2 regions of the Vibrio sp. 378 genome follow, and region 2 is predicted to be linked to the other one. Evidence: riboswitches for the same ligand, from Rfam matches in the RefSeq annotation. Region 2 holds a riboswitch; the other holds the start of a gene.
The links. A riboswitch is a leader RNA that binds a small molecule or an ion and turns the genes downstream of it on or off. The one in region 2 is predicted to bind thiamine pyrophosphate.

Region 1 (5,812 bases), on a different contig from region 2:
CCGCAAACATCTCATCAATGATCATGCGAGCGTTGGCTTGGAGCATCAGATAACCCAAGCCTTCACTTGAACCTACCCACTCACCGACCACTGCTCCAATTGGCGCAATAACGACGGCAACACGAATACCTGAGGCTAAAGTTGGTAGTGCGGCTGGCAATTGAATATGACGAAGTAGCTGCCATTTAGACGCGCCCATGGTCTTGGCAAGATCGAGGTAACCTGTTGGTGTATTACGTAAGCCGTCGTAGCAACATGTGGTGACGGGGAAAAAGATGATGATCGCCGCCATGACGACTTTCGATGCAATGCCGTAACCCAGCCAAAGCATGAGTACTGGCGCGATGGCGAACACAGGGATCGCTTGGCTAGCAATCAGAATGGGCAGTAACCAACGCTTCAGCGGTTCGAACATCAGCATTTGCAATGCGAACAGCAAACCCATTGATAATCCAAGCGCCAAACCAAGTAAAATCTCTTGCGCGGTAACCCAAGTATGTTTGAGCAAGACATCGTAACGAGTGACCAATCTATCCAGCACTTCAATTGGTGAAGGTAAGATGAAGCTTGGCATGTCGAATACCACAACAACCAACTGCCACAATCCCAAGATCACCGCTGTGCTAATGACCAAGCGCAGAGCCGGATGGGTCACGCGTTCTTTTTTACTAATGCGTGCCGAAACGGAGTTGTACTGAGTCATATCACTCATAGTCTTTCTCCAGTTGATCCAAAATCGCTTGTTGTAACGCCGCGCACTCTCCATCGAGAACTCGGGGCGGCTTGGAGTCTGGAACGACCAAGTGCTGAGCTTGCGCAGGTGTGCCTTGCAACACATAGAGTTGGTGAGCTAATCGCACCGCTTCTTGTGGGTCGTGGGTAATCAGAACAACCGTCTTATCTTTCAGCAATTCGGCAGACAAGGTTTGCAACTTATGACGAGTAACCGCGTCCAGTGCAGAGAAAGGCTCATCCATCAGAACTAGAGGCTTGTCTTGCATCAGAGTGCGAGCAAGGGCAACACGTTGTCTCATGCCGCCAGAGAGCTGAGCTGGCTTAGCATCCGCGTAATCGGCGAGTCCCACTTGGCTTAGTAAAGTCAGTGCACGTTGTCTATTTTGCTCTGGTGCTTGCACTTGAGAAAATCGAGAACTGAGGCAGACGTTGTCTAACACATTCAACCACGGTAGCAATAAATCCTGCTGAGCCATGTAAGCGATACGGTCATGCAGTGCAGCGCCATCCGTTGTGATGAGTTCGCCATGCCAGTCAACTTGGTCATCCAGTAGGCCAGCTAAGTAACGCAATATTGTGGTTTTCCCGCAGCCACTGCGACCAAGTAACACTGTCCATTGATTAGCAGGAATAGTCATACTCAACCCTGCTAGCGTTGGTGTTTGGCTGTCTTTGTATCGCAGACTAGCATCGGAAAGCTGAATGCCAATCGTGTTAGCGAACATAAGTATGACCCGCAAAAAAGTGGTTCACAGGGCCATGGCCTTTACCTACATCCAATTCATCAGCGTGTGCGATAGCTTGGCTGATGTACTGCTTACCCAGGTGCACCGCTTTGTGTAGGTTGTTGCCTTGGCCAAGATAAGACGCAATGGCGGAAGAAAGTGTACAGCCTGTGCCATGAGTGTTTTTGGTTGGAAATCGCTTGGCGCTAATTAACTCGGCACTGTCTTGCATGATAAGCAGATCGTTGCTGTTTTCATTTTCTTCAAGGTGACCGCCTTTGAGCAGAATAGCTTTGGCGCCAAGCGCACGAAGGTCGGTAATCATATCGTTCATTTCAGATTCTGATTGAGGCATTGGCTTACCCGTCAATGCTGCGCCTTCGGGTAGGTTAGGGGTAATGATGTCTGCGAGCGGAATCAATTCTTCTTTTAAAGTGCGGATTGCCGACTGTTCCAGTAATAGATCGCCGCTGGTGGCCACCATTACAGGGTCAATCACGAGGTGTTTTGGCTGGTATTGTTTAATTTTGTCTGCAACGACTTTGATGATGTTGGAATCTGCCAGCATGCCCACTTTGACTGCAACGATGTTGAGGTCGGTAAATACTGCATCAAGTTGGCTCTCTACATGGTCGAGAGGAATGGGGAAAATCGCAGAAACGCCTTGGGTATTTTGCGAAGTAATCGCCGTGATTACCGAGCAAGCAAAACTGCCGGTTGCGGACATCGCTTTGATGTCGGCTTGAATACCTGCACCGCCACCACTGTCTGAGCCCGCGATGGTCAATACGATAGGGGTAGGCAAGGCTGGCGTGTGATGTGAATGAGGTTGTGATTGCTGCGTCATGGTCGCTCCTACTACAAGACGTATAGGAACTGACTTTGACCGTTGCAGATAGATCGATTTTTCGATCGCTATCGCTTACCTAAGAGGGGCGACGAAAGGCAAAGTGTGCATAGTTCCCTACGTCAGTGCTAACTGAATCAGGTTCAACGGGTCTCGAATTTCGATCTCAGCCAACACTTGTCGTGTGGCCCCCCGACTATTTCGTTCGGATGATAGCAGGACCATTGCGGAAGGGATACGTTTTTTGAGCGTAATTATAATGAGTATTCAATTATGCGAGGTGAGTGATAAAGTAAGCACCTAAATGGTTTGCTGGGTGGAATTTACTAGTGCAACGCTCTGGTGAATGAGCAGAACCTGGAATATTTAATAAATAATCGTGGTCTCGTTAAGCAAGGATTAGCACAAAACAAGGTTAAAAAACTGTTAAAATTTAACGTGTTGCCAATTTAACTTTGTTGAACTTTTTCACAGTTAATTAGGAAGGCTAAGACGATCATCGAGCAAGGAGACTTCATGCTTAATTCTGTAACAGCGAAGTCAGTGATCGATCATGCGCTCTTTTTGGGGGCTGATTTCGCTGAACTATTCGTTGAACATCACCAAACCAACACTGTCCAGATCGCATCTGGTGAAGTGGATAAGGTTAACTCGGGTATCGATTTTGGTATCGGTATTCGTCTTTTTTTCGGTCATAAGGTGCTTTACGGTTACACCAACAGCACAGATGAAGCCGAACTAAAGCGCGTAACCTCGCTGCTTGCTGCAAAAGACAAGCGTGAGCAAATCGCGTCAGCGGGTTCTTTGAATTTGAACCGCTACCCAATCCAACATGGTTGCCGCATGCCGCTAGGTAAGGATGCTAACCTAGATTCAAAAATCGCGTTTCTATTGAAAGTTGACCAAGCCGCACGTGCTGAGAGTGAACATATCAGCCAGTTTATTGGCAGCGTTCTTCAGCGCGAGCAACAAGTGTCTATCTTCAACTCAGAAGGTCTACACGTTGACGATACTCGCCACTACATTCGTGTTGCTGGTAACACTGTCGCGCAAAAAGGTAATGAGCAGTCTTCTGGTATGGAAGGTCCTGGCGCTCTTGCTGGTTGGGAATTCAGTGAACAGCTTGATGCCAAAGAGCTAGGTCAAACTATCGCGCAGCAAGCGTTAGTAAAACTTGGCGCGGATGCTTGTCCATCGGGTGAAATGCCGGTGGTGATTGGTAACGGCTTTGGCGGCGTTATCTTCCATGAAGCATGTGGTCACTTGCTAGAAACCACTTCAGTTGCGAAGAAAGCATCAGTCTTCCACGACAAGATGGGCGAAATGGTTGCTCACACCGCAGTGAATGCAGTCGATGATGGCACCATGACCAACGAATGGGGCTCGATTCACATTGATGATGAAGGTATGAAGACTCAGCGCACTCAACTGATCAAAGACGGTAAGCTAACCAGCTTCATGGTCGATAAAATGGGTGGCATGAAGACAGGTTATGAGCCTACGGGTTCTGGTCGTCGTCAAAACTACAAGTTCGCACCAACCTCGCGCATGCGTAACACCTTTATCGAAGAGGGCGAGCATTCACTTAATGACATGCTGGCAGGCATCGAACGTGGTATCTATGCGAAGAAGATGGGCGGTGGCTCTGTTCAACCGGGTACGGGGGAGTTTAACTTTGCTGTTCGTGAAGCCTACCTCATTGAAAATGGCAAAATCACCAAGCCTCTGAAAACAGCAACGCTGATCAGCACGGGTCCAAAAGTGTTGAAAGAAATCAGCATGGTCGGCAAAGACATGGCGCTTGCGCCGGGCATGTGTGGTTCCGTGAGTGGTTCAGTACCAACAACTGTCGGTCAGCCAACGCTGAAAGTAGATAACATTCTGGTAGGAGGCGGTAACTAATGAGCCAAGAACAACAACTTCTTAATGCGGTTGATTACGTCCTATCAGAAGCAAAACGCCAAGGTGCAGAAGCGGACGTCATTGTAAACCGTAACAGTAGCTTTTCTTTGAAAGCGAACCAAGGAAAGCTGGATGAGTACAAAGTAAGCTCAAGCCAAGTTCTGGGTGTTCGTGTTGTGAAAGATGCGCGTGTTGCAACAAGCTATTCTGAGTCGTTAGAGCAACCAAGCTTGGATTTAATGCTAACTAATGCGCTGCAAAGTGCTCGCTTTTCCAAGCAAGATGAACATCAGACTATTAGTTGCGTTAACAGCCAAATCACGACTGATGTTGCTGAGATTGTGCAAGAAGATACCACTTCTGTTGACGAAAAAATCGAACTGTCTCTCGCACTTGAGCAAGGCGTAGTGGCTCTGCCTCACGCTTCTAGCGCACCTTACAATGGTTACAGCGATGGCGAAACACAACTGATCATTGCCAATACTCAAGGCACATTGTGTCAACACTTCGAGCGCTCGTTCACTTGTTACGCGTATACCTTGTTTGAAAAAGACGGCAAACAGTCAATGGCGGGTAGAATGTCACTTGGTCGCCGTTTTGATGAGTTGAATCCAGCTTACTGTATCGAAGGTGGCTACAACCTTGCTCGTGATCTTCTGGAAGGTGCTCCGGTTGCGACAGGTAACTACCCTGCTATTTTCCACATTAATGCGCTAGCAAGTTTATTCGGTGCTTTCGGCAGTGCTTTCTCTGGCGTAAGCGCGATGAAAGGCATTACGCCACTGGGTGACAAGCTTGGTCAACGTGTTGCGAGTGATTTAATTACCTTTACTGATACGGCTTACATGCCAAATGGTATGGCAATCGCGAGTTTTGATAGTGAAGGCTTCGCTACTCAAGATAATGTCATGATTGCTAATGGTGAGTTGAAAACCTTGCTACACAACAGCCAGACCGCAAGTTATTTGGGCGCAGTCTCGACAGCAAGTGCCGCTCGCGGTGCAAAATCGAGCCTAGACGTATCAGCGAATCACAAAGTGATTGCGACAGGCAACAGCAGTGCGTCAGAAGTAAAAGCGGGTGAGTACCTAGAGTTAGTCGAGCTTCAAGGTGTCCATTCTGGTGCGGATGCAGTGAGTGGTGATTTCTCATTTGGTGCGAGTGGCTTCTTGTGCCGTGATGGAGAGCGCGTTCAACCAGTTCGTGGGATCACGGTAGCGGGTAACTTCTACAAGATGCTGCAAGAAGTTGAGGCAGTGGGTGATACTCAGTTAATTAACGATAGCCGAACTTTCTTCTCGCCAGACGTTCGTTTTGCTCGTTTGAGCATTGGTGGTAAGTAAACTTAGCATCCCTATAGAAACAAAAAAGAGGACTCAATGGAGTCCTCTTTCATTACCTAGCAACGTGTGCGCGAATAACTAGAATTCGCGTATGTCCAACTCATTGTGGATCAATACCACACACTGAGAAGCGAAAAGCATCTTAGGACCTAAGCTGATCTTCTCTGTGCCAAGGCGCTTTAAGCTGTTAAAAGACTTTTTCGGCATCGGTATATGGTCAGTTAGCAAGAAACATGGATTTTCACCAATTTCTGCATCAC
Region 2 (5,812 bases):
ATAGCGAAGGAACTGCTTATCCGTGAGCATGTTCGCCTCTCTTGGTATCCGCTAATTCACTATTCTGATCAGTAAACGTTAGCTGTCTTTCCTTCATCAGTTGTGCGAAGAACTCGATGACGGACTGAGGTGATTCTGCCAACGTAATAGCTCGCACAACAGCCAAACTAGAAACACCTGTTTGCCAAACTTGGGCTGCATTAGATTGGTCAATACCACCAATCGCAACCGTCGGAAAGCCAAGCACATTGTCACTAACTGCTTTGTCTTTTGAAGGACGGAAAGCAGCCTCTGTGTTTGTATAAGGAATGCTATCAATCAGCTTTTGATACAGTTCCAAACGCACTAAACCTTGTGGTTTCGATGGCATCTGTTTTGTGGTGGTTGGGAAAATATGCCCTAGCGCGATGTAGCTAGGATGAATTTGTACGATGCGCAGTAGTTCGTAATAACCATGAGTAGAAAGACCAAGACGAATACCGGCTTTAGTTAGCTGAGCCAAATTCGATTCTTCTATGTCTTCTTGTCCTAGGTGAACGCCATAAGCGCCATGCTTGATTGCCAACTGCCAATAGTCATTGATGAACACTTGTGCTTGATACTGACGACCTAGCTCAATTGCTCGAATGATCTGTCGTTCTAAATCGGCTTGTTGTGGGTTCTTGATTCGCAGTTGAATAGTGTTGATGCCTAGTGGCAATAGACGTTCAATCCAAGCAACATCATCAACGACTGGATAGAGCCCTAAACTTTGCTTAGTCAGAGTTGGAAAGCTAACGCTCTCGCCTTGTGCAGACCAACCAACTTGAATATCGAGTCGGTTATCTTCCAGTACAGGTGTGGGGAAATCATCAAATTGGTCAGCCCACTGAGTAGATCTTCCCTCGTCAAGATTGTCATTCAACAGTGTTTCACGTGAAACATTCGCTTGTTGAGTTAACATTCCTCGAGCAAGTGTTAACGCATCTTCGATAGGAAAATCGAGTACTGTCAGCGTTACTATCCAAGCAAGGTGATGTTCAGGATCGAACATTGCGTTGAATTTGGACTTAACGGAAAGCGCTCTCACTTCGTTGTTAATTGGGTGACGCCAGATATCAAGCTGAAGCACTTTCTCCTTTTCATCGGATACCTGAGTATCAGCAATACCAATATAAATCGCTTTCGACGGTTGCTTAGCACACGCTTCTACCGACAAAGCAGAACGGTAATAGAGCACAAATGAACTCTCATGCTCAGAGTCATAATCATCAATGAGATCAGTCGTTATGTGTGTGGTCTGTTGGCCGCGAACAAGCTGAATAGATTGAGTTGGGCTCACACCCAACTCAATGTCTTCTATGCTAAAACCCTGTTCTTTCGCCAACAACAAACATTGCTGAACTAAACCTGTCAGTTCAATCAACGATGACGGAATAAGGATTTTGCTCATTAGTCACTTACCTCGGCATGTGCTGCTGGGTGGTATAGCTCAGAACCTGACTCTCTAAATTCTTGCGATTTCTGACGCATCCCCTCAAGAGGATCATCCAGCATTTTGATCGATATAGCTTGGTCCGCAGCAACTTGCTCAGTGTCTTTCGCATACTCTCGTACCTCTTGCGAGATCTTCATCGAGCAGAACTTTGGTCCACACATCGAACAGAAGTGAGCAACTTTGCCAGACTCTTGAGGCAAGGTTTCATCATGGAAAGCGCGTGCGGTATCTGGGTCGAGCGACAAGTTAAATTGGTCTTCCCAGCGGAACTCAAAGCGAGCTTTAGAAAGCGCGTTATCACGAACTTGTGCACCAGGGTGTCCCTTCGCTAAATCAGCGGCGTGCGCAGCAAGCTTGTAAGTGATCATGCCTACTTTCACGTCTTCTTTGTTTGGTAAACCAAGGTGCTCTTTAGGAGTTACGTAGCAAAGCATTGCACAGCCATACCAACCAATCATGGCAGCGCCGATGCCTGAAGTAATATGGTCGTAACCTGGAGCGACGTCTGTCGTCAATGGACCAAGGGTATAAAAAGGAGCCTCATGACAGTGCTCTAACTGCTCTTCCATGTTCTCTTTGATCATATGCATTGGAACATGACCAGGGCCTTCAATAATCACCTGTACGTCGTATTCCCACGCAACCTTGGTCAATTCGCCAAGAGTACGAAGCTCTGCAAATTGCGCTTCATCGTTAGCATCAGCAACCGAGCCAGGACGCAGACCATCACCAAGAGATAGTGCGACATCGTACTTAGCACAGATTTCACAGATCTCTCGGAAATGGGTGTATAAGAAACTTTCTTGGTGATGCGCTAAACACCATTTCGCGATGATAGAACCACCACGAGAGACGATGCCAGTAACGCGTTTTGCAGTCATTGGCACATAACGAAGTAGTAAACCGGCATGGATAGTAAAGTAGTCAACGCCCTGCTCTGCTTGCTCAATCAGGGTATCGCGCATCACTTCCCAGTTAAGGTTTTCCGCAACACCATTCACTTTCTCAAGCGCTTGATACATTGGTACGGTACCGATCGGAACCGGACTGTTACGTAGAATCCACTCGCGAGTTTCGTGGATGTTACGTCCAGTAGAGAGATCCATAACGGTATCTCCACCCCAACGTGTCGCCCAAACGAGCTTCTCTACTTCTTCCTCAATCGAAGAAGTGACCGATGAGTTACCGATGTTTGCGTTCACTTTGACCAAAAAGTTACGTCCAATGATCATTGGTTCGGATTCTGGGTGGTTAATATTGGAAGGGATAATAGCGCGACCTTCGGCGACTTCTTTGCGCACGAATTCGGCGGTAATATCTTTTGGTAGGTTCGCTCCGAAGCTTTGACCCGGATGCTGTTGATTCAGCACTTCATCGCGATACTTGGCACGCCCCATGTTTTCACGCAGCGCGATATATTCCATTTCTGGGGTAATAATGCCTTTGCGAGCATAGTGCAATTGAGTCACACAATGGCCATCTTTGGCACGTCGAATACGTGGTAGATTACCGTAACGAAGATCGTCTAGTGTTTCGTCTTCTAAGCGTTCTTTGGTGTACACCGAGCTTACTTCATCAAGTAGCTCAGTATCGGCGCGCTCTTCAATCCACCCTTCTCTCAGCTTAGGTAAGCCGTTATAGAGGTCTATGGTGTGCTCTGGATCTGTGTATACACCCGACGTATCGTAAACGCGTACTGGCTCATTAGGTTCGAATATAGGCGCTTCTTTTGTGCCTCCAATAAGGCTATCAGCGAGTGATATTTCACGCATTGGCACACGAATATCTGGACGTGAGCCTTCTACGTAGACTTTGCTTGAATTGGGGTACGGTTGTACCGAGAGTGTATCAATGAACTGTTTTGCTTCCAGTCTCGCTTGTTTGCGACTCGACATAGCATTTTTCCTTGCTTTGTTATACTAGATAAAAAGTAATTGGATAAAAATGCTTGGCGGATAGATGCGACAAGAGGAGTCAAATTAAGGCTAGTTAAAGCTTACGATATTTGCCTGTAACAACATTCGACTTTTGATAGGTCAACCAGAAAGAACTCCGGTGTGAATATCTTCTCTTGTTCCCTTCGCAGATTCTAATCTGATCAGGTTCAACGGATCCCGAATTAACGGTCTCAGCCTTATGGCACTCCGACAAGTGATGTCAGTATATAAAAACGGCTTGGTGAAACCAAGCCGACCTGTTCAATTTTTAACTACTTTGCTAGCTGCGCATCAATAATTGAAAGCCAATCCACGCCGCTGAAATACTTAACACGACATTCAACAATACGTTCAACCCCATCTTAAAGAAAGCGCCCTGCTGCATAAGCAACACATTATCCATCGAGAAGGTGGAAAACGTCGTTAGTGCGCCTAAAAAACCCAAGCCAATCACTTGTCGCCAAGGTTCCGTTGCCAAAAGTTCATTATCGAAAGCTGCTATCAATAAGCCCATCATAAATGAGCCAACAACGTTAACGGTTAACGTACCATATGGAAAACCACGCCCCAATAAAATGACACAAAGTTCAGAAATTAAGTAACGAGAACATGCACCAAATGCACCACCCAATGCAATAAAACCCAAAACGGATAGTTGTCCCATAATTCCCCCAGAAAAGTTAATGGCGACATTGTAATCAAATTTACGGCAATAGTGATTATACAATCTTAGAATTCAGCAAAGTATAGCGCTTAAAACTTATCAAGATTTTAAAAGTTACAGGAGTCACTTTACTTCGATGTAACCCATCAAACCCGTCTTCATATGTTCAATTACATGACAATGGTACATCCAACGTCCAGGGTTATCTGCAACAAATGCCGCTTTCGCACTGCCGTTTTTTCCAAACAAGACCGTATCGGTATGAAACGGTTCGTCGAGTTTTTTTCCATCTAACTCAAGAACCGTAAATGTGTGTCCATGAAGGTGAATAGGATGATGATATTGGGTGACGTTCTTTAGGTTGAAGATATAGGTTTTTCCCATCTCCAATGTTGAAAGGGGCGGCGGAATATTATCTTTGCTCATTCCCTCCCAAGCCCGTTTGTTCATCAGCCAGAATTTAGGTATCGCTTTGCCCGATTTATCAGCAGGAGTGATCGCGCCCTCCCACTCAAACACATAATCGATTTGCTCTGCATTTTTCAAATCGAGAGCTGGCACAGGGTTGAGAGGTAATAAAGGCAGTTTCTGGTTGTTCGGCAGGTCAGACTCAACAACGTCAAACTCGCACAAAGGGAATGGGAAGCGTCCTTTCATTTGACGCACATAAACACGTTTTCCAACCTTCGGAGCAATCAATCCGATATCTAACCTCATTCCTGGACCAATTTTGTGCTGAGTGAGCTTATAAGGCGTTTTAACAGGATTACCATCTATAGCAATAACCCAAGCCTCTGCCCCTTCTATAGCGATCGGGTAAGTAATGGTGTTATCGACATTAGCAATTCTTAATCGCGTGGTAGCATTCTGCTTCAGCGTATAAACAGGTTCATGCACACCATTGACGCTACTCCACTCTCCGGGAGTCCCCATACGAGCGCTCAAGCGCGGTACCATAAGGTTCTTCCACTGACCTTGTTTGTCTAAATGCCAATGCTTTAGAACTATTTCCTGTTCTTCATCAAATAGAACAGGCTCAGCCTCTTCAACGATAATTAGCCCAACTAAGCCCTTACCAAGCTGCTTCACACTATTCATATGTGGGTGATACCAAAATGTGCCCGCATCTGGTGGTGTAAATTCATAAACGAATGTTTCACCCGGCATGATAGGCAACTGGCTTAAGAAAGGTACACCATCCATTTCAATAGGGATTCGCAAGCCATGCCAGTGGATTGTAGTCGGCTCTGAAAGCTTGTTAGTAAACCGAATTATAACTCTCTCGCCTTGGCGACAACGAATCGTAGGCGCTGGAATCGAACCATTAAATGCGAGTACGTCTGTGTTAAACCCAGGGACCAATTCTGCAGTAGAAGGCTCTGCAGTAATATCGTATATATATTGCCCCTGCTTATTAGTGCTCCTAGATAGAGAACATGCAGGTAGAACGGTAAGCGCGGAGATTGCTAAGGATGATTGAAGAAAGCGTCGACGAGATATATCCATACATAGTTACTCATTAATCCAGATCGGTTGAGTGTAACTAAATATAAATAGTGATTCCCCTTTATTATTAAAATTTCGGGCCACTGATCATTACAGCTAACTGTAGTTTCGTTCGTTCAGTAGATTAAATGCTGCCAAAGTACAGCAGAAAGCCATACTTACGGGATAAGAGTAGAAATAAGCTGTAATAATGAGAAGAAACCAGATACAAAAAAGGCTCTGACCTAA

Region 1: another riboswitch for thiamine pyrophosphate. It lies ahead of thiD (bifunctional hydroxymethylpyrimidine kinase/phosphomethylpyrimidine kinase); the one in region 2 lies ahead of thiC (phosphomethylpyrimidine synthase ThiC).

What each region holds. Positions count from the first base shown of each region.
Region 1 is NZ_JAWOUO010000002.1:677,073-682,884, forward strand. It holds gene R7Q48_RS06440 (ABC transporter permease) at 1-712, opposite strand, end outside; gene R7Q48_RS06445 (ABC transporter ATP-binding protein) at 705-1,460, opposite strand; gene thiD (bifunctional hydroxymethylpyrimidine kinase/phosphomethylpyrimidine kinase) at 1,450-2,307, opposite strand; TPP riboswitch at 2,405-2,512, opposite strand; gene R7Q48_RS06455 (TldD/PmbA family protein) at 2,824-4,209, shown strand; gene R7Q48_RS06460 (TldD/PmbA family protein) at 4,209-5,552, shown strand; gene trmY (tRNA (pseudouridine(54)-N(1))-methyltransferase TrmY) at 5,631-5,812, opposite strand, start outside.
Region 2 is NZ_JAWOUO010000022.1:32,520-38,331, forward strand. It holds gene R7Q48_RS22505 (HesA/MoeB/ThiF family protein) at 1-30, opposite strand, end outside; gene R7Q48_RS22510 (thiamine phosphate synthase) at 17-1,432, opposite strand; gene thiC (phosphomethylpyrimidine synthase ThiC) at 1,432-3,372, opposite strand; TPP riboswitch at 3,536-3,634, opposite strand; gene crcB (fluoride efflux transporter CrcB) at 3,695-4,078, opposite strand; gene R7Q48_RS22525 (multicopper oxidase family protein) at 4,202-5,584, opposite strand.